3 regions of the Streptomyces sp. NPDC126510 genome follow, and region 2 is predicted to be linked to each of the others. Evidence: riboswitches for the same ligand, from Rfam matches in the RefSeq annotation. Region 2 holds a riboswitch; each other region holds the start of a gene.
What was found. Region 2 has a riboswitch for cyclic di-AMP ahead of ABTX60_RS09805 (M23 family metallopeptidase). Riboswitches for the same ligand answer to the same signal wherever they lie in the genome.
Positions count from the first base shown of each region.

Region 1 (6,820 bases), on a different contig from region 2:
CCGCATCGAGAAGGGCTGGGCCATGCGCACGAGGGCGTCGTAGATCGACGCGTCGCCGTGCGGGTGCAGCTTGCCCATCACCTCGCCGACGACCCGGGCGCACTTGACGTACCCGCGCTCGGGGCGCAGGCCCATCTCGCTCATCTGGTAGACGATGCGGCGGTGCACCGGCTTGAGGCCGTCGCGTGCGTCCGGCAGGGCGCGGGAGTAGATGACCGAGTACGCGTACTCGAGGAAGGAGCCCTGCATCTCGTCGACGACGTCGATGTCGAGGATCCGCTCCTCGTACGAGTCGTCGGGCGGCGGGGTCTTCGTGCTGCGGCGGGCCATCGCTGCCGGCTCCTCCTGTTACTGGTCGCTCGCCTACAAGGCGTTCGTGCGCTGACGAGACACCGACCGTACTCAGCCCTGCGGGCCTGCGCGCGCTCGCCCTCTCGTCACCGACCGCCCCTGCGGCTCGCTCATGCTGCTGCGATCCGGATCTGACGCCGACCATTGTGGACCGCCGCACTGACAACCGGGACCAGGGCCCGGTCCGGGCCGCATCCCGCGCTCTCGGTCCCAGGTCGCCGCCGGGAACTTCACCAGGGCTCCGCACGCTTGCATACAGTGGCAGGACCGGCAGGAACACGCGGTCTCAACAACCGCTCGCGAGTGAAGGGATGTACATGCCCATGGGTCACACGGCCACAGCCCAGGCAGGCTCCGGGGGCCTGACAGCGACCGAGCACCGCCTGGCCAACGGCCTGCGCGTGGTGCTCTCCGAGGACCACCTGACCCCGGTCGCGGCGGTGTGCCTCTGGTACGACGTCGGCTCACGCCACGAAGTCAAGGGGCGTACCGGCCTGGCTCACCTTTTCGAGCACCTGATGTTCCAGGGTTCCGCGCAGGTCAAGGGCAACGGTCATTTCGAGCTCGTCCAGGGTGCCGGCGGCTCGCTGAACGGCACCACCAGCTTCGAGCGGACCAACTACTTCGAGACCATGCCCGCCCACGAGCTGGAGCTCGCCCTCTGGCTGGAGGCCGACCGCATGGGCTCGCTGCTGGCCGCGCTCGACGACGAGTCGATGGAGAACCAGCGCGACGTCGTCAAGAACGAGCGCCGCCAGCGCTACGACAACGTCCCCTACGGCACCGCCTTCGAGAAGCTGACCGCCCTCGCCTACCCGGAGGGCCACCCCTACCACCACACCCCGATCGGCTCGATGGCCGACCTGGACGCGGCGACCCTGGAGGACGCGCGCGCCTTCTTCCGCACCTACTACGCGCCGAACAACGCCGTGCTCTCCGTGGTCGGCGACATCGACCCGGAGCAGACCCTCGCCTGGGTCGAGAAGTACTTCGGTTCCATCCCCGGCCACGACGGCAAGCCCGCCCCGCGCGACGGCTCGCTGCCGGAGACCATCGGCGACCAGCTGCGCGAGGTCGTCGAGGAGGAGGTCCCGGCCCGTGCCCTGATGGCCGCCTACCGGCTGCCGCACGACGGCACGCGCGCGTGCGACGCGGCCGACCTGGCCCTCACCGTCCTCGGCGGCGGCGAGTCCTCCCGCCTGTACAACCGGCTCGTGCGCCGCGACCGTACGGCCGTGGCGGCCGGCTTCGGCCTGCTGCGGCTCGCCGGGGCACCCTCCCTGGGGTGGCTGGACGTGAAGACGTCCGGTGACGTGGAGGTCCCGGTCATCGAGACCGCCATCGACGAGGAGCTCGCCCGGTTCGCCGAGGAGGGCCCCACGGCCGAGGAGATGGAGCGCGCCCAGGCCCAGTTGGAGCGCGAGTGGCTGGACCGGCTCGGTACGGTCGCGGGCCGCGCCGACGAACTGTGCCGGTACGCCGTGCTGTTCGGTGACCCGCAGCTCGCCCTGACCGCCGTCCAGCGCGTGCTGGAGATCACGCCGGAGGAGGTCCAGGAGGTCGCCAAGGCCCGCCTGCGGCCCGACAACCGCGCGGTGCTCGTCTACGAGCCGACCGCCCCCGAAGCCCCCGCCGACCAGGACGAGAACGAGGAGGCGGCCCGGTGACCGAGCTCGCCACGATGGACTTCCACCCCCGGCCGCAGGCGGGCGACGCCAAGCCGTGGGCCTTCCCGGCCCCCGAGCGCGGCTCGCTCGACAACGGCCTCACGGTGCTGCGCTGCCACCGCCCCGGCCAGCAGGTCGTCGCTGTGGAGGTGCTGCTCGACGCCCCCCTGGACGCCGAGCCCGCCGGCCTCGACGGTGTGGCCACGATCATGGCCCGGGCCTTCTCCGAGGGCACCGACAAGCACTCCGCCGAGGACTTCGCCGCCGAGCTGGAGCGCGCGGGCGCCACCCTCGACGCGCACGCCGACCACCCCGGCGTCCGGCTCAGTCTGGAGGTGCCGGCCTCCCGGCTCACCAAGGGACTGGGACTGGTCGCCGACGCCCTGAGGGCCCCCGCGTTCGCCGACAGCGAGGTCGAGCGGCTGGTCGCCAACCGTCTCGACGAGATCCCGCACGAGCTGGCCAACCCGTCCCGCCGGGGCGCCAAGGAGCTCTCCAAGGAGCTGTTCCCGGCGGACGCGCGCATGTCGCGGCCGCGGCAGGGCACCGAGGAGACCGTCGCCGCCATCGACTCCGCGGCCGTACGCGCCTTCTACGAGAAGCACGTCCGCCCGGCCACGGCCACCGCCGTGGTCGTCGGGGACCTCACCGGCATCGACCTCGACGCCCTGCTCGGGGACACGCTGGGCGCCTGGACGGGCTCCCCGGCCGAGCCGCGGCCCGTGCCGCCGGTGACCGCCGACGACACCGGCCGGGTCGTCATCGTGGACCGCCCGGGCGCGGTCCAGACGCAGCTGCTGATCGGCCGGATCGGCCCGGACCGGCACGACCGCGTGTGGCCCGCGCAGGTGCTCGGCACGTACTGCCTCGGCGGCACGCTCACCTCGCGCCTGGACCGCGTCCTGCGCGAGGAGAAGGGCTACACCTACGGCGTACGGGCGTTCGGCCAGGTCCTCAGGTCCGCCCCCGACGGAACGGGTGCGGCGATGCTCGCCATCAGCGGCTCCGTGGACACGCCCAACACCGGCCCCGCTCTGGAGGACCTCTGGACGGTGCTGCGTACCCTCGCCGCTGAGGGGCTGACCGACGCCGAGCGGGACGTCGCCGTGCAGAACCTGGTCGGCGTCGCGCCGCTGAAGTACGAGACGGCAGCGGCCGTCGCGAGCACGCTGGCCGACCAGGTCGAGCAGCATCTGCCCGACGACTACCAGGCCACGCTGTACCGGCAGCTCGCCGCGACCGGCACGGTGGAGGCCACCGCGGCGGCCGTCAGCGCCTTCCCGGTGGACCGGCTGGTGACCGTCCTCGTCGGTGACGCGGCGCAGATCAAGGCGCCTGTCGAGGCCCTCGGCATCGGCGAAGTCAGCGTCGTCGCCGCCGAGTAGCGGCACGCGCGCTGAGGGGCCCTGGATGTCTTCGAAGGCACCAGGGCCCCTTTATGCCCGAATTGGGATGGGAGTTGCCTGTCTGCCCTGTGGGATGCGCTACAAAAGCTGGGATCCGTTTGGGAATTGAAAGTGGCGCCGCTTAGCGTCGTCCGGGCTGTTCGTCAGGCAGTGCGCCGCACCCGCGGCACCGGACAGTCATCGCCGAGTCCCCGTACGGCGCGAGCCAGGGGAGCCGGGGACCCATCGCAGTCCCTGGGGTGAATCGGACGCCCGCGCGTGCCGCGAGGGAGTCCGTAGGAGACCTTCCTGCTCCGAACCCGTCAGCTAACCCGGTAGGCGAGAGGGAAGGAAAGGACCAGCCACCACATGGCGTTCACTCGCGCCACCGGGAAGCACCGTCGTCCCAGCAGGATCCAGCGCCGTACCGCCCGCGCGGCGGGTGTCGCGGCCCTCGCCACCACCGGCGTGATCGGCACCGTGGCGGCCCCCGCGGCCTTCGCCGCCGAGCCCAGCGCCGAGCAGACCGGCCTCACCCCGGTCGTCACCATGGGTGACACCGTGGCCCAGCAGATCGACGCCCAGGCCGTCGCGCAGCGGCAGGCCGCCGAAGAGGCCGCCGCCAAGCGGAAGGCCGAGGAGGCCGCCCGCAAGCGGGCCGCCGAGGTGGCGGAGAAGGCCAAGGCGGAGGCCGAGAAGGCCCGCGAGGTCAAGGAGCGCGCCGCCCGCGAGGCCGAGCGCAAGCGCCTCAACGCCTACGTGGCCCCGATCTCCGGCTCGTACGTCTCCACCGGCTACAAGGCCAGCAGCGGCCTGTGGTCCTCCGGCAGCCACACCGGCGTGGACTTCCACGCCGCCACCGGCACCTCCGTCCACGCGGTCGGCATGGGCGAGGTCGTCGAGGCCGGCTGGGGCGGCTCCTACGGCAACAACATCGTGATCAAGATGAACGACGGGACGTACACCCAGTACGGCCACCTGTCCTCCATCGGCGTCTCGGTGGGTCAGAAGGTCACCCCCGGTCAGCAGATCGGCCTGTCCGGCGCGACCGGCAACGTCACCGGCCCGCACCTGCACTTCGAGGCGCGTACGAGCCCCGAGTACGGCTCGGACATCGACCCGGTCGCCTACCTCCGCTCGCACGGCGTCGGCGTCTGACCCGGACCCTCCACCGTTTCCGAAGCCCCGGCTCCCCGAGCCGGGGCTTTCGGTGTTTTCCGGACGCCCGCCGGATGACCCGTGAGGTGCCGCCGGATGCCCGCTGTCCAAAAAATATCCCTGGATTCCCGCCTGCCGTCGGAAATTCCGGCTCATTGCAATAGAGTCACAGAATCACGCGCCGCTCGCCGGCGTTTCACGGGGATTAAGCGGAGGTCGGTCATGCGTATTCCCGCGCACTCGGTGTGCACCGCCATCCGGGACGACATCGTCGCGGGTGTCCACGCACGCGGCAGCCGGCTCACCGAGGAACTCCTCGCCCGCCGCTACGGCGTCTCGCGGGTGCCCGTCCGGGAGGCGCTGCGCACGCTGGAGGCCGAGGGCTTCGTGGTGACCCGCCGGCACGCGGGCGCGTGCGTGGCCGAACCCACCGAGCAGGAGGCCGGCGACCTGCTGGAGATGCGGATGCTCCTGGAGCCGCTCGGTGCGGCCCGCGCCGCCCAGCGCCGCACCGAGGCGCATCTGAAGGTCCTGCGCGGACTGGTCCGGCTGGGCCAGGACCGGGCCCGTCGCGGCAACAGCGACGACCTGCGCTCCCTCGGCGCCTGGTTCCACGAGACGCTCGCCCAGGCCTCCGGCAGCCCCGCCCTGACCTCGATGCTCACCCAGCTCCGCCACAAGATCACGTGGATGTACGCCGTGCAGGCGCCGCTCAGCCCGGTGGAGTCCTGGGCGGAGCACGGAGCGATCGTGGACGCGGTGGCGCGCGGGGACGGCGAGCGCGCCCGGGCGGTCACGGCGCTGCACACCGAGCGCGCGACCGGCGCGCACCGTCTGCGCCTCGGCTCCGCGGAGGAACGCGCCGACCGTGTGAGGAACTCGCAACATCCCGTAAACACGGCGAGCCTGCGGCATTAACACGACAGCCGTATACAAAGAGAGATGAATTCTCGGGGGCCTATTTCTGCTGCCCGGACACGGGAATTCCTGCCCGGAATGGCCCGGAAATGGCGAAGGGCCCGCCCGGTGAATTCGGACGAGCCCTTCGCTGTGCGCCGCATCGGGCGCTCGGGACATCAGACGGTCTCGGGCAGTTCCTCGAGACCCTCGGAGACCAGCTTCGCCAGCCGGTCGAGGGCGGCGTCCGCGCCCTCGGCGTCGGAGGCGAGGACGATCTCCTCGCCCCCCTGGGCGCCGAGGCCCAGGACGGCCAGCATGGAGGCCGCGTTGACGGGGTTGCCGTCAGCCTTGGCAATCGTCACCGGGACGCCTGCGGCCGTGGCGGCTCGGACGAAGATGGAGGCGGGGCGGGCGTGGAGACCCTCGGCCCAGCCGACGTTGACGCGGCGCTCAGCCATGTGTTGCTGCCCTTCGGTTTTCAGGGTTGTCTAGACCAGTTTCCCATATCGTGAAGCCCTCCCGGAGCGGTCCTCGCGTTCCACTCCCGGGGTGCCGTCGGATCGCGGCCTCGACCCGACTGACGCCCTCCACAGACTGCCTCGCGCCGCTGTCAGGCGCTAGCCGTACTCTGGGGCCCATGCAGACCTCGCCGGACCGGCACGAGTATCCCGCCCACTGGGAAGCCGACGTGGTGCTGCGCGACGGGGGTACCGCGCGCATCCGGCCCATCACCGTTGATGACGCCGATCGCCTGGTCAGCTTCTATGAGCAGGTCTCCGACGAGTCGAAGTACTACCGCTTCTTCGCGCCGTACCCTCGCCTGTCCGCCAAGGACGTCCACCGCTTCACGCACCACGACTTTGTGGACCGGGTGGGACTCGCGGCCACAGTGGGCGGCGAGTTCATCGCCACCGTACGCTACGACCGGATCGGCGCGGACGGAACGCCCGCGTCCGCACCCGCCGACGAGGCCGAGGTCGCCTTCCTCGTGCAGGACGCCCACCAGGGCCGCGGGGTCGCCTCCGCGCTGCTCGAACACATCGGCGCCGTCGCCCGCGAGCGCGGCATCCGCCGCTTCGCCGCCGAGGTGCTGCCCGCCAACACCAAGATGATCAAGGTGTTCACGGACGCCGGCTACACCCAGAAGCGCAGCTTCGAGGACGGTGTCGTCCGTCTCGAGTTCGACCTCGAACCCACCGACCGCTCCCTGGCCGTGCAGTACGCCCGCGAACACCGCGCCGAGGCACGGTCCGTGCAGCGGCTGCTCGCCCCCGGCTCGGTCGCCGTGATCGGCGCCGGCCGCACACCGGGCGGCGTGGGCCGCAGCGTCCTCGGGAACATCAGGGACGCCGGGTACAC
Region 1 is NZ_JBEORR010000027.1:40,858-47,677, forward strand. Features, by position in the region: gene ABTX60_RS31580 (DNA gyrase/topoisomerase IV subunit A) at 1-330, opposite strand, end outside; gene ABTX60_RS31585 (M16 family metallopeptidase) at 675-2,018, shown strand; gene ABTX60_RS31590 (M16 family metallopeptidase) at 2,015-3,403, shown strand; cyclic di-AMP (ydaO/yuaA leader) riboswitch at 3,596-3,760, shown strand; gene ABTX60_RS31595 (M23 family metallopeptidase) at 3,773-4,561, shown strand; gene ABTX60_RS31600 (GntR family transcriptional regulator) at 4,784-5,479, shown strand; gene ABTX60_RS31605 (HPr family phosphocarrier protein) at 5,638-5,919, opposite strand; gene ABTX60_RS31610 (bifunctional acetate--CoA ligase family protein/GNAT family N-acetyltransferase) at 6,099-6,820, shown strand, end outside.
Region 1: linked by a shared signal. The riboswitch ahead of ABTX60_RS31595 (M23 family metallopeptidase) and the one ahead of ABTX60_RS09805 (M23 family metallopeptidase) in region 2 are both predicted to bind cyclic di-AMP.

Region 2 (6,820 bases):
GCGGCGGGCGGCTGGACCTACTGGCAGGCCGGTGCCCCCGGCCGCGGGATGCAGGCCCTGCGCGTCCACGTCCCCCACGGCTCCCAGGGCGACATCGTGCGCGTCCACCCCGGCGAGGAATGGCTCCACGTGCTGCGCGGCCGACTGCGTCTGCGGCTCGGGGACACCACGCACCGGCTGGCGGCCGGCGACAGCGCCCACTTCGACTCGCTCACCCCGCACCGGATCGCCGCCGAGGACCACGACGGCGTCGACCTGCTCTTCGTCCACACCCTGCTGCAGAGCCCCACGGCCGCCCTGTGCCTGGGCCCCACCCCCGGAGACGCGTCATGAGCAACATGGAGGAGAAGTTCCCCCGGGCCCTGTGGGTGAGGTTGTTCATCTACCTCATCGCCGGCCACTTCTTCGCCGCCTTCGTGTACCTGCTGTTCGAGGTGGGGGCGAAGTAGCCCCCGCTCCCGTTCCTCAGTCGAGAAGCCGCTCGCGTAGCCGCTCCCGGGTCTCCGCGTACAGCCCCAGCCCCTTCTCCAGGTAGGTGTCGACGCCGCCCCACGTCTCCTCGATGGTGTCGAAGGCCGCCGTCAGGTACTCGGCGCGCGCGTCGAAGAGGGGGCTGAGCAGCTCCATGACCTCGGGGGAGTAGGCCGAGGCGGCGGAGCTGGAGCGGTGCACCTTGTAGCGGCGGTGCTTGGCGTTCGACTTCAGGTAGTCCTCGACGATCGCCTCACGCTCGACGCCCACGGCGAGCAGCGTCACCGCGACGGACAGCCCGGCGCGGTCCTTGCCCGCCGCGCAGTGCATCAGCGCGGGGACGCTGTCCTCGGCGAGCGCGTGCAGCACCCGGGAGTGCTCGTCGGTGCGGTGCTTGATGATCGTGCGGTACGAGGCGATCATGCGGCCCGCGCCCTTGCCGTCCGAGAGGATCTCGCGCAGCTGGTCCAGGTCGCCGTCGCGGACCATCTTCCAGAACTCGGCGCCGTCGGCGGGGTCGCTCAGCGGCAGGTTCACATTGCGCACACCGGGCAGCTCGACGTCCGGCCCCTCGAGCTTCTGGTCGGCCGCGTTGCGGAAGTCGAAGACCGTGTGCAGGCCCAGACCGGTCAGGAAGGCGGCGTCCTCCCCGGTCGCGTGGGCGAGGTGGCCACTGCGGAACAGCACGCCCTGGCGCACCCGCCGCCCGTCCACGGTCGGCAGCCCGCCCACGTCACGGAAGTTGCGCACTCCGGCCAGCTCGGGCTCGGTCGACGGGACCTGCTGTGTCACGAGGGCTCCTCCCCTTCGGCGCCGCCGGCGCGGCTCGTCGACGGGCGTCTTCCGACGATACGACATGCCTGCCTGGGGCAATGAGTTGTCCACAGGCGTTGCCCGGAACCCCCACCTCGCCCGATGATGTTGCCGCCTGGTCGCACCTGGTCGGGCTTGTTCGAATATGTGAGGGCACGATGCTGGACATCTCCGAAGACGGTCGTACCTGGGTGCTCTCCGGCCCGGCCAGCAGCTATGCCGTCCATGTCACCGACCGGGACGAGCTGCTGCACCTGCACTGGGGCCCTCGTATCGGCCTGGCCGACGCCGAGGCGCTCGCCGTCCGGCCGCTGCCGGACTACTGGCCCTTCGAGTCCCCGCTCGACGGGCGCGAGGAGTACCCGGTCGAAGGCGGCCCCCGCTTCGTCCGCCCCGCCCTGTCCGTCCGCACCGCCGGGCGGCGCGGCACCGAGTGGGCCTACGAGGGGCACGACGCCGAGGACGGCGAGTTGCGGCTCCGGTTCCGCGACGGCGATCTGGCCGTCACCCTGCACTACCGGATGCGCCCCACGGCGGATGTCGTCGAACGCTGGGTGACCCTGGACAACCAGGGGCCGGCCGTCGAGCTGCTGCGCGCCGACTCCGCCACCTGGACCCTGCCCGACCGTGACACCTGGCGCCTGTCGCAGCTGCACGGGCGCTGGGGCGCGGAGTCGCGGCTGACCCGCACCGGCCTCACCCACGGCGAGAAGGTCATCGGCAGCCGTCGCGGCCACACCTCCCACCAGCACCTGCCGTGGGTCGCCCTCGACACCGACGCCACCGAGGAGCGCGGCGAGGTCTACAGCTGCGCCCTGGGCTGGTCCGGGTCCTGGCGCATCGCCGTGGCCCAGCTCCCGGACGCGCGCGTGCAGATCACCGGCGGCGCCGGCCACGACGACTCCGGCCTGCTGATGCTCGGCACGGGGGAGTCGTACACGACGCCCGTCTTCGCCGGGCTCTTCAGCGACGGCGGCTTCGGCGGGGCGAGCCGCGCCTGGCATGCCTACCAGCGGGCGTACGTGATCCCGGACGCCGATCGGGACCGGCCCGTGCTGTTCAACTCCTGGGAGGCCACCGAGTTCGACATCTCCGAGGAGCAGCAGCGGGAGCTCGCCGAGCGGGCCGCCGCCATGGGCGTCGAGCTGTTCGTGGTCGACGACGGCTGGTTCGGGGCGCGCACCAGCGACCGGGCCGGGCTCGGCGACTGGACCCCGAACCCCGACCGCTTCCCGGGCGGGCTCAAGCCGCTCGCGGACCATGTGCACGGCCTCGGGATGCAGTTCGGGATCTGGGTCGAGCCCGAAATGGTCAACCCGGACAGCGACCTGTACCGCGCGCACCCCGACTGGGCGCAGTACCAACCAGGACGAAAGCGGACGGAATTCCGTAATCAGCTCGTCCTCAACCTCGCCCGCGAGGACGTCCGGGAGTACCTGTGGGAGCAGCTCGACGGGCTCCTCTCCGGCGCGCCGATCGACTACGTGAAATGGGACTTCAACCGCTGCTTCACCGACGCCGGCTGGCCCGACGACGCCTACCCGCAGCGGCTGTGGATCGACCACGTGCACGGCCTGTACGCCCTGCTGGACCGGCTGCGGGCCGCCCACCCGGGGGTGGCCTTCGAGTCCTGCTCGGGCGGCGGCGGACGGATCGACCTCGGTGTGCTGAGCCGCACGGACCAGGTGTGGACCTCCGACAACACCGACCCCCTCGACCGGCTCGCCATCCAGCACGGCTTCAGTCAGATCCACCCGGCGCGGGTCATGGCCGCCTGGGTCACCGACAGCCCCAACGCCATGCTCAACCACCGGGCCAGCTCGCTGCGGTTCCGGTTCGTCAGCGCCATGGCCGGGGTGCTCGGGGTCGGCGGCGACCTCACGAAGTGGACGCCGGAGGAGCTCGCCGAGGCGGCGGAGTGGGTGAGGCTCTACAAGGAGATCCGGCCCGTGGTGCAGCGCGGCGACCAATACCGGCTGCGGGCTCCGGAGGGTGGGCTGAGCGCCGTGCAGTACGTCCTCGGCGAGGAGACCGTCGTCTTCGCCTGGCTCCAGGCGCAGCGCTACGGAGAGCCCGTTCCAGCGCTCCGGCTGCGCGGCCTCGATCCGGCAGAATCGTATGAATGCCGTGAAACGGGCGAAGTTCACCGAGGGGCCGTCCTGCTTCATCACGGACTGCGGGTCGGCTTGCGCGGGGATCTGGACGCCGTGATCGTCCACCTTAAGCGGAAGTAGCCATTCTGTCCGAATGGAGAGAATTGGCGGCTTAGGGATAACGTGCCCCGATCGTAAAGGAGATGAGGTCGGGGTGCGTGACCATCGTCATATTCGTGACGATGTGCTGTCGCCATGTTCACGTAATCCCCGCAAAAACCAGGGCTGTCGAGCAATGCGGGAGATCGGTAATCCACGCTCCGTGACGGCGAATGTGGCGACGCGTCAAGAAAAACACCGTCACGGGCAACCGCAAGCTTGTCCTATTGCGTCGTGGTCGCTTACGTTCCACACCAATCCGGACGGACGCCTAATCCTGCCGCCGCCCGGAGCCCGCACACACTGACCCGAAGCACGGCAGGAGCGGGGGACCCACAGGTAAGACGCCTGTTCCGGTTCCCGGAACGGCTTGGGGTTCAGCCGCGCCCCGGCGCGGCCGGGCATCTCCAGCCCGCACCCGACAGCTCACCTCGCAGGCGACGGAGAGGAATTCGCCATGCCCGCGAAGGGTAAGCACCGCCGTCCCAAGACCCAGCGTTTCACCCGCTCCATCGCCGTCGCCGGAACCGGCGGGGCCGCCCTCGCCCTGCCGCTCATGGGGGCCACCGGCGCTCACGCCGCCACCCCGCAGTCGGCTCCGGAAAAGGCCGTCCAGTCCGCTCCGGCCGCCGGGGAAAAGGCCGCCGAAAAGACCAATGGCGCCCACACGTACACCGTGAAGGCAGGCGACTACCTCGCGAAGATCGCCGGCGAGCAGCACGTCAGCGGCGGCTGGAAGAAGCTCTACGCGGACAACCGTGACGCCGTCGGCTCCGACCCGTCGCTGATCCACCCGGGCCTGAAGCTGTCGATCGGCAAGAAGGCGGCGAGCGCTCCGAAGGCCTCGGCTCCCTCCGCGCCGAAGGCCTCGGCCCCGAAGCCGTCCGCCGCCGATGCGGCCCCGAAGGCGGAGACCGCCGCGAAGCCGGCCGCCGCCGAGAGCAACTCCAGCGGTTTCACCCTCCCGGTGACCGGTGCCACCATCGGCACCCCGTACCACATGTCCGGCAGCATGTGGTCGAGCGGCTACCACACCGGTGTCGACTTCGTCGTCCCGACCGGCACCTCCCTCAAGGCCGTCGGCGCGGGCACGGTCGTCTCCGCCGGGTGGGGCGGCGCGTACGGCAACCAGGTCGTCATCAAGCTCGCCGACGGCTACTACGCCCAGTACGCCCACCTGTCCCAGCTCTCCGTCTCGGCCGGCCAGACCGTGACCGCCGGGCAGCAGGTCGGTCTGTCGGGCGCGACCGGCAACGTGACCGGACCGCACCTGCACTTCGAGATCCGCACCACGCCGGACTACGGCTCGGACGTGGACCCGGTCGCCTTCCTGCGCTCGCACGGCGTCTCCGTCGGCTGACCCGCCGCACGACCACCTGCCTGACAGGCGGCCGAAGGCCGGACCCCGATCCCCGGGTCCGGCCTTCGGTGTGTGCGGATACCGGCGCTCGTCCCAAGGGATCGACAGGCGGCGGCAGTTGGGACAGAGTGATCACGGCCGGAGTGCAAGCGCTTTCCAGAGCCTTCCCGGCGGATCCCGAGGAGTGGTGTCACCGTGCCGACCACCCGCAGAGCGTTCGGAGCCCTGGCCGCCGGAGCCGCCCTGACGGCCCTCGCCCCCACAGCCGCCGCGCACGCCGCGTCCCCGCACCGCCGTCTCATCGCACACGACGACTTCTGCCACGGCCTCGGGCAGTGGGCGACCGAACTCCAGGGCGGCGGCACCGTCACCGCCGCACACGGCACACTGGAGATCGACGTACCCAGCGGTGCGACCGTGTGGTTCAGGAAGCGGCTCGAAGGGCCCTACGTACTCGAGTACACCGCCACCCCCGTCTCCGAGGGCGGGGCCAACGACCGGGTCTCGGACCTCAACAACTTCTGGAACGCGACCGACGTCCGCTCCCCGCGCGACCTCTTCGCGACACCACGCGGCGGAGCCCTCGACGAGTACGACCACCTCACGACCTACTACGCCGGCTACGGGGCCAACTACAACACCACGACCCGGCTGCGCCGCTACGTCGGCGAACCCGGCGTCCGGCCCCTGGTCTTCGACTACACCCAGCCGCTGCTGGTGCCGGGCGAGCCGAACCGGGTGCGGATCGTCTCCGACGGCTCCACGGTCCGATGGTGGAACAACGGCCGGCTCGTCTTCGACTACAGCGATCCGCAGCCCTACACGGGCGGCCATTTCGCCTTCCGGACCGTCTGGAGCCACTTCCGGATCACTGGGTTCCGGGTCTGGCGACTCACCCCGAAACATCCCTGACAAGCGGGGTATTCCGGAGTTGGCGAACACTTTAGGAGTGGGTTATCTCACCGCCCGTCAACCCTTCCCTACGGTCGCGTAGGTCACATTCGAAGGTGAATCATGGGCTGCTGTGGCAGACGATTCGAAGAGTGACAGCAAAGCAGAGATCGGGTCGTACGTGGCGGTGGGGGACAGCTTCACCGAGGGCGTCGGCGACCCCGGCCCCGGCGGGGCGTTCGTCGGCTGGGCCGATCGGTTCGCCGTTCTGCTCGCCGACCGCAGGCCCGAGGGCGACTTCCAGTACACCAATCTCGCCGTACGCGGAAAGCTCCTCGACCAGATCGTGGCGGACCAGGTTCCGCGGGCCGTCGGCATGGCCCCGGACCTCGTCTCGTTCTGCGCCGGGGGCAACGACATCATCCGGCCCGGCACCGACCCGGACGAGGTGGCCGAGCGCTTCGAGCGGGCGCTGGCCCAACTCACCGCCGTGTCCGGCACGGTGATGGTGACGACCGGTTTCGACACCCGTGGCGTGCCCGTGCTCAAGCATCTGCGCGGCAAGATCGCCACGTACAACGGACACGTCCGGGCCATCGCCGACCGGTACGGCTGCCCGGTGCTCGACCTGTGGTCCCTGCGCAGTGTGCAGGACCGCCGGGCGTGGGACGCCGACCGGCTGCACCTGTCGCCCGAGGGGCACACCCGCGTGGCGCTCCGCGCGGGGCAGGTGCTCGGCCTCGACGTGCCGGCCGACCCCGAGCAGGCGTGGCCTCCGTTGCCCCCGCGCGGCGTGCTCGACGTGCGGCGTGACAACGTCGCCTGGGCGCGTGAGTTCCTGGTGCCGTGGATCGGGCGCCGGCTGCGCGGGGAGTCCTCGGGCGACCATGTGACGGCCAAGGGGGCGCTGTCGCCGGACGACATCAGGATGCGGATCGCCTCGGTGGCGTGAAGGCGGCTCCTGCACGTGCGGGTCGCGCCGGTCGCGACACCGACGCGGCCCGCACGCACAGGAGTTGCGGCTTCGAGAGCG
Region 2 is NZ_JBEORR010000006.1:85,119-91,938, reverse strand. Features, by position in the region: gene ABTX60_RS09825 (helix-turn-helix domain-containing protein) at 1-333, shown strand, start outside; gene ABTX60_RS09820 (DUF6126 family protein) at 330-449, shown strand; gene ABTX60_RS09815 (tyrosine-protein phosphatase) at 466-1,263, opposite strand; gene ABTX60_RS09810 (alpha-galactosidase) at 1,443-3,518, shown strand; cyclic di-AMP (ydaO/yuaA leader) riboswitch at 3,835-3,989, shown strand; gene ABTX60_RS09805 (M23 family metallopeptidase) at 3,994-4,896, shown strand; gene ABTX60_RS09800 (DUF6250 domain-containing protein) at 5,092-5,808, shown strand; gene ABTX60_RS09795 (SGNH/GDSL hydrolase family protein) at 5,921-6,739, shown strand.

Region 3 (6,820 bases), on a different contig from region 2:
AGGTAGCGGACGTTGTGGGCGGTGGTGAAGACGCCCGTGGGAATCCGCTCGCGGACGGCGACCCCCAGGCCTCGCAACTGGGCCGCCTTGTCGGGGTTGTTGGAGAGCAGGTCCAGTTCGCCGATGCCCAGGGCCCGGAGCATCTGGGCCGCCGCCGTGTAGTCACGGGCGTCCTCCGGCAGCCCCAGCGCCGCGTTCGCCTCGTACGTGTCGAGCCCCTGGTCCTGCAGGGCGTACGCGTCGAGCTTGTTGTAGAGGCCGATGCCGCGGCCCTCCTGGCGGAGGTAGAGCAGCACTCCGCCGCGCTCGGCGATGCTCTCGACAGCCTCCCGCAGCTGCGGGCCGCAGTCGCAGCGGGCGGAACCGAACACGTCCCCGGTCAGGCACTCGGAGTGCAGCCGCACCAGCGGGACCGGGCCGGGCTCGCCGAGGACCACGGCCACGTGCTCCTGGCCGTCGGCCAGCCCGTGGAAGGTGACGAGCTCGGCGTCCGCCTCGTAGCCGTCGTGGAAACGCAGCGGGACCCGGACGCGGGAGCGCGGGGTGGCGATGACGGCGGGGGTGTCGGGCATGCGGGGCCTCCGGGTTCCGTTTCCTGTTCGGCTGCACAGCCGTCTGCTTCAGATTTGAAGCAGATCCACGATCGGAACCCTACTCGTGCTTTAAATTTGAAGCAACGGCAATCCGGCCTTGTGTGACGCTCGTCACGAACAGGCCGTCGACGACCTCCGCCGCCACGGCACCTCGTCCGCCGCCGCCCGCGCCCCGTCCTCCTGGAGGCCCTGTGCGATCGCCGCGGAGATCTCCTCCAGCTGGCCCACCTGCTCCTCGCTGAGCCGGTCGAACAGAGAGCTCCGCACGGTCGCGACATGCCCGGGCGCCGCGCGCTCCAGCACGGCGAAACCCTCGTCGGTCAGCGCCGCGATGCTGCCCCGCTTGTCGTACCTGCAGGCCTCGCGCCGCAGCATGCCGTCCTTCTCCAGCCGTGTGACCGCGTACGTCAGCCGGCTGCGCGTGATCTTCAGCCGCTCCGCGAGATCGGTCATGCGCAGTCGCCGCTCGGGGGACTCCGACAGGACGGACAGGATGGAGTAATAAAGGTGCGGCATGCCGGCGTCCTGCTGGAGCTGCCGGTCGATCGCGTCCTCCAGGAGCAGCGAGGCGGCCATGTAGGCGCGCCAGGCGCGCTGCTCCTCGGGGGTGAGCCAGCGAGTCGTCATGCCGCCAGTGTAGGTTTGTTTCAAACTTGAACCAAGCCCTGTCCCGTCCAGCCGTCCCGACCAGCCGCGGAGCGTCGATGCCTCACCCGTACGTCCTGCTGTCCGCCGCCGTCTCCCTCGACGGCTACTTGGACGACACCGGGCCCGACCGCCTGCTCCTGTCCAGCCCGGCCGACTTCGTCCGGGTCGACGAGGTGCGGGCCTCCGTCGACGCGATCCTGATCGGCGCCGGCACCATCCGTGCCGACAACCCGCGCCTGCTGGTGAACTCGGAACAGCGCCGGTCCGCCCGCACGGCCGCGGGCAAGCCCGAGTACCCCCTCAAGGTCACCGTCAGTGGATCCGGCGACCTCGACCCGGACGCCCGTTTCTGGCACACCGGCGGCGACAAGGTCCTCTACACGACCGACCGGGGAGCCGAACGCGCCCGTGCCCTGGGTCTCGCCACCGACGTGGTCCCGCTCGGCACCGAGCTGGACTGGCGTCGGCTGCTGACACACCTGCACGACGTCCGGGGCGTGGAACGGCTCATGGTCGAGGGTGGCGGCCTGATCCACACCCAGCTCCTCACCCAGGGTCTCGCCGACGAACTCCAGCTGGTCCTCGCCCCGCTCTTCGTGGGCGACCCCCGGGCGCCCCGCCTCTTCGGCCCCGGCGGCTACCAGGGCGGCCGGCTCCGGCTGCTGGAGTCACGGCGGATCGAGGACGTCGTCCTGATGCGCTACGAGCCGACCGCCCCGGGCGCCGGCTCCCTGCCCGCCGCCGCCGACCACCACTGGCTGGCCCGCGCCTGTGAACTGGCCGAGCGCTGTCCGCCGTCGGACACGGCGTTCAGCGTGGGTGCGGTCGTGGTGGCCGCCGACGGCACGGAACTGGCCCGCGGCCACTCCCGCGAGGGAGGCGACCCGGTGGTGCACGCGGAGGAGGCGGCCCTCGCGAAGCTCGATCCGGCCGATCCGCGCCTGCCCGGCGCGACGGTGTACAGCAGCCTGGAGCCGTGCGCCCGCCGTGCCTCCCGCCCCGCACCCTGCGCCCGGCTGATCCTCGACGCGGGGGTCCGGCGGGTCGTCACGGCCTGGCGCGAGCCGGACACCTTCGTGACGGACGCCGACGGCAGCGGCCTCCTGGCGGCTCAGGGGGTGGAGGTCCTCGTCCTCCCGGAGTACGAGGAGCAGGCCAAGGCCCCGAACCGCCACCTGCTGCGCTGAGCGCGGGCCGGACCGGCGGGTGTGTGCGAGCGGTCCCGCGGATGGCGTACACTGGTGACACAACGACGCGGGGTGGAGCAGCTCGGTAGCTCGCTGGGCTCATAACCCAGAGGTCGCAGGTTCAAATCCTGTCCCCGCTACTGAAGGCCGAGGGCCGGAATCCGAAAGGATTCCGGCCCTCGGTGCATGTGCCGGTACGTCATTACGGTCGGTGAGCGAACCACCCCGTTCCGCATAACAACTGACACATCGTCAATACTCGTCAGTCACTTGCGGGGCGGTCAACTCGCCCGTTTTAAGCCGGTCATGGCAGGTAAGTCCGCGCGAAAAAGGTTAATGATCAAGTGGAATCGCTGGAATACCCCTCGCGCCTCCATTAACGTTCGATAACGCAGCGCGGTCGTCCCAGCCGTCACAGAAGGCGGCTCCGTGCGCACGCGCCGAATCCCGAAAGGGAACCGGGGAACCACCACTTGGGGTGAATCGGGCGTACACCACCGTGCGAGCACGGCCGGTATACGCGCGTAGGAGACCTTCCTGCTCCGAACCCGTCAGCTAACCCGGTAGGCGAGAAGGAAGGAAAGGAGTACGCCCACGTGGCGTCCAACCGGCCTGCCCCCACGGCCCCGTACGCGCCGAAGCGCGACACCGACACCTTCGGCTACGGCGGTCAGCGCACCGACGAGGGCCCGTTCCAGGAGTGGAACCCCACCGAGGAGTCCATCCGTCCCGTCCGCGGCCGGCATCGCGTCACCAAGCAGCGCGGCGGAGGCCTCGCCCGCAGCTCCACCGTCCTGGGCGTCGGCGTCATAGCCGCCGTGGGTGCCGGCGGCATGGCCAGTGCCCAGACCGGCAAGCCCCCGGTGTCCATCTCCGTGCCGGACCTGCCCTCTGTGGGTTCCCTCATCTCGGACGACGACACCCCCGAAGGTTCCGCCACCCCGCTCAGCAGCCTCGGCACCGCCACCGCGGACACCGCGAAGGGCACGTCCGGCGCCCGCGCCGGCGCCGGTGACGCGCTGCGTGCCCGGATCATGGCGCAGGTCGAGCACCAGCAGGAACAGATCGAGACCAAGGCCGCCGAGGACGCCGCTGCCGCCGCCGAGAAGGCGGCCAAGGACGCGGTCGCCAAGGCGGAGCAGGAAGCCAAGGCCAAGGCCGCCGAAGCCAAGAAGAAGGCGGAGGAGGAGGCCGAGAAGAAGGCCGAGGCCGAGCGCCTGGCCGCCCTCGCCAAGCAGTTCACGCTGCCGACCTCCTCGTACACCATCACCTCCAGCTTCGGCCAGGCCGGTGCCTACTGGTCCTCCGGCTACCACACCGGCCTCGACTTCGCCGCTCCGACCGGCACGCCGATCAAGGCCGTGCACAGCGGCACCATCACCGAAGCGGGGTGGAACGGCTCGTACGGCTACAAGACCGTCCTCACCCTCGATGACGGCACCGAGATCTGGTACGCGCACCAGTCCTCCATCGGCGTCAGCGTCGGCCAGAAGGTCGGCACCGGCGACGTGATCGGCCGCGTGGGCGCCACCGGCAACGTCACCGGGGCGCACCTGCACCTCGAAGTCCACTCCGGCGGATCCGCGAGCGGCATCGACCCGATGGCGTGGCTGCGGGGCAAGGGACTGAACCCGTAAGCGGTACGCACGCGTTGACACACCGGCGGCCCTGACGACGACCCCTCGACGTCAGGGCCGCCGGCTTTCCGGTGCGGTGTTTACGGGAGTTTTGCGTCCGTTGCGGAATGAGGTGTTCCTGTACGGTCGTTGAAACCCGACATGACTTCTCTTCGCAAGCTCGGCTCATCCGACCTCGAGGTCTTCCCCCTCGCCCTCGGCGGCAACGTCTTCGGCTGGACGGCCGACGAGGACCAGTCGTTCGCCGTCCTCGACGCCTACACCGCCGCCGGCGGCAACTTCGTCGACACCGCCGACGTCTACTCGGCGTGGGTGGACGGCAACCGGGGCGGGGAGTCCGAGACCATCCTCGGCAAGTGGCTCGACGCGCGCGGCAACCGCTCCGATGTCGTCGTCGCCACGAAGGTCAGCCAGCACCCCGACTTCCAGGGGCTGTCCGCCGCCAACATCAAGGCCGCCGCCGACGCCTCCCTGCGCCGTCTGCGCACTGATTACATCGACCTCTACTACACGCACTTCGATCAGCCCGACGTGCCCGTCGAGGAGATCATCGGCGCGCTGGACGAGCTCGTGAGGGCCGGCAAGGTGCGGCACATCGCCGCCTCCAACATCTCCGCCGAACGGCTGCGGGCGTCCCTGGAGTTCTCCGACCGCGAGGGGCTCGCCCGGTACGTGGCCCTCCAGCCGCACTACAACCTGGTCTCCCGCGAGACCTACGAGGGCGAGCTCCAGGACCTCGCCGAGCGCAGCGGCCTCGCGGCCGTTCCGTACTACGCGCTCGCGTCCGGCTTCCTCACGGGCAAGTACCGGCCCGGTACGACGGTCGAGAGCGCCCGGGCGGGCGGTGCCGCCAAGCATCTGGAGACCGAGCGGGGGCGGCGGGTTCTCGACGCCCTCGACGAGATCGCCGGGGTCCACGACGTTCCCGTCGCCACCGTGGCCCTCGCCTGGCTCGCCGCCCAGCCGACCGTCGCGGCGCCGATCGCCTCCGCACGGACGGTGGAGCAGCTGCCGGCTCTGGTCGGCGTGGGGCAGCTGACGCTCTCGGACACCGAGGTCGAGCGGCTCACCCGGGCATCGGCCTGAGCGTGCTCCAGGGGCCGAGGTTCGAGTGGCTCGCTGGGGCCTCGGCCTGAGCGGGCCCTAGGAGCGGTACGGGTTGTACGCGGGGTACGGCGCCGGCTGGTGGCCGTACCCGTACACCCCGTACACCGGCCAGGGCGGGGCCACCACCGGGACCGGTGGGGCAGTGATCCGCGCCGCGTGGTCCAGTGCCGGGCGGGACACCTCCCGGCGCCGCCACAGTTCGCCGAGCAGTTCCCGCTCCCGCACGGCGAAGTCCGCCCGGGCGTTGCCCCGCCGGGCCCGGTGCCGCAGGAACGCCAGGGACGTCGCGTACGCCTCGTACCGCGCCACCTCCCGGGCCGCCGCCCTGCCCGCGTGCCGCCGGGCGTACTGGCGGGCGATCCGCCGGGCCCGCATCGAGCCGAGCGCGTACGGCTCGGCCGGGGTCAGCCAGCCGGCCACGGCGTAGGCGGGCAGCTCCGCCCGTACGGTCTTCAGCTCCCGCTGTCGCGTCCAGATCACCAGCCACGTCAGCAGCCCGAAGATCGGCACCATGAAGGCCGCGTACACGGCGAAGAACCCGTACTCGCCGAACGCCGAGGAGCCGTTCCACATCGCGTGCATGCCCATCGCGAGCAGCAGCCCGCCCAGCGGGAAGGCGAAGCGGCGCAGGTGCCGGCGGTCCGCCGAGAGCGCGGCGATGCCGAAGCCGATGCCGGTGAGGACCGTGAACAGCGGATGTGCGAACGGCGACATGATGATCCGCACGAAGAAGGTCGCCGCCGTGACGGAGGCGATGCCGGTGCCGCCGGTGAGCTGGTCGGTGCCGAACGCGGTGCCCAGATAGAGGATGTTCTCCGTGAAGGCGAAGCCGGTTGCGGTCACACCGGCGATGACGACTCCGTCGACGATGCCGGTGAAGTCGCGGCGCCGGAAGAGGAAGACCAGGAGGACGGCCGCCGCCTTGGCCGACTCCTCGACCACCGGCGCTATCACGGTCGCGCCGAGGGTGTCCGCACTGGACGGGTCCGCCGTGGCCGTCGCTATCCATCTCGTCGCGAAACTGTTGGCGACGATCGCTATCAGTGCCGCCGCGCAGGCGCCCCAGGCGAAGCAGAACACCAGGTTCCGCCAGGGGCCGGGTTCGACCCGGTCCAGCCAGCGGAACGCGGCGATCAGCAGGGGCACCGGCAGGACGGCCAGCCCCAGCCCGACCAGGAACCCCTCCGTGCCGGTCTCCTCGCGGACCAGGGCGAGGATGACCAGGCCGGATATCGCGAGGAGCGTGCTCAGGGCGCCGTAGCGCACCCAGGCGCGCTGCCACCAGTGGGCGTGCCGCAGGGAGCCGGCCATGCCTGGGCCGGTGAAGGGGACGCCGTCGGTGGGACCGCTCGGGTACGACGGATGAGGGGGGCTGGTGGCCACGGAATTGACCCTAACGACGGATGGGCGCTGTCCGCAGGCGCGGGAAAGATGCCAGGGGTGGTCAGGCGCCGGCGGGGGGCTGCTCCACGTGCTGTACGCGGCGGAACAGGAGGTCGTTCACGACATGTCCCTTGTCCAGTCCCTGGCCCTCGAAACGGGTCAGCGGACGGAAGTCGGGACGCGGCGCGAAACCACCGCCCGCCTGAGTGTTCTCGAAGGCGGGGTGCGCCGTGAGGACGTCGAGCATCTGCTCGGCGTACGGCTC
Region 3 is NZ_JBEORR010000009.1:298,408-305,227, forward strand. Features, by position in the region: gene ABTX60_RS15585 (GTP cyclohydrolase II) at 1-572, opposite strand, end outside; gene ABTX60_RS15590 (MarR family winged helix-turn-helix transcriptional regulator) at 705-1,220, opposite strand; gene ABTX60_RS15595 (dihydrofolate reductase family protein) at 1,298-2,428, shown strand; tRNA gene ABTX60_RS15600 (tRNA-Met) at 2,495-2,568, shown strand; cyclic di-AMP (ydaO/yuaA leader) riboswitch at 2,857-3,013, shown strand; gene ABTX60_RS15605 (M23 family metallopeptidase) at 3,025-4,065, shown strand; gene ABTX60_RS15610 (aldo/keto reductase) at 4,207-5,151, shown strand; gene ABTX60_RS15615 (PrsW family intramembrane metalloprotease) at 5,209-6,555, opposite strand; gene trmB (tRNA (guanosine(46)-N7)-methyltransferase TrmB) at 6,617-6,820, opposite strand, start outside.
Region 3: linked by a shared signal. The riboswitch ahead of ABTX60_RS15605 (M23 family metallopeptidase) and the one ahead of ABTX60_RS09805 (M23 family metallopeptidase) in region 2 are both predicted to bind cyclic di-AMP.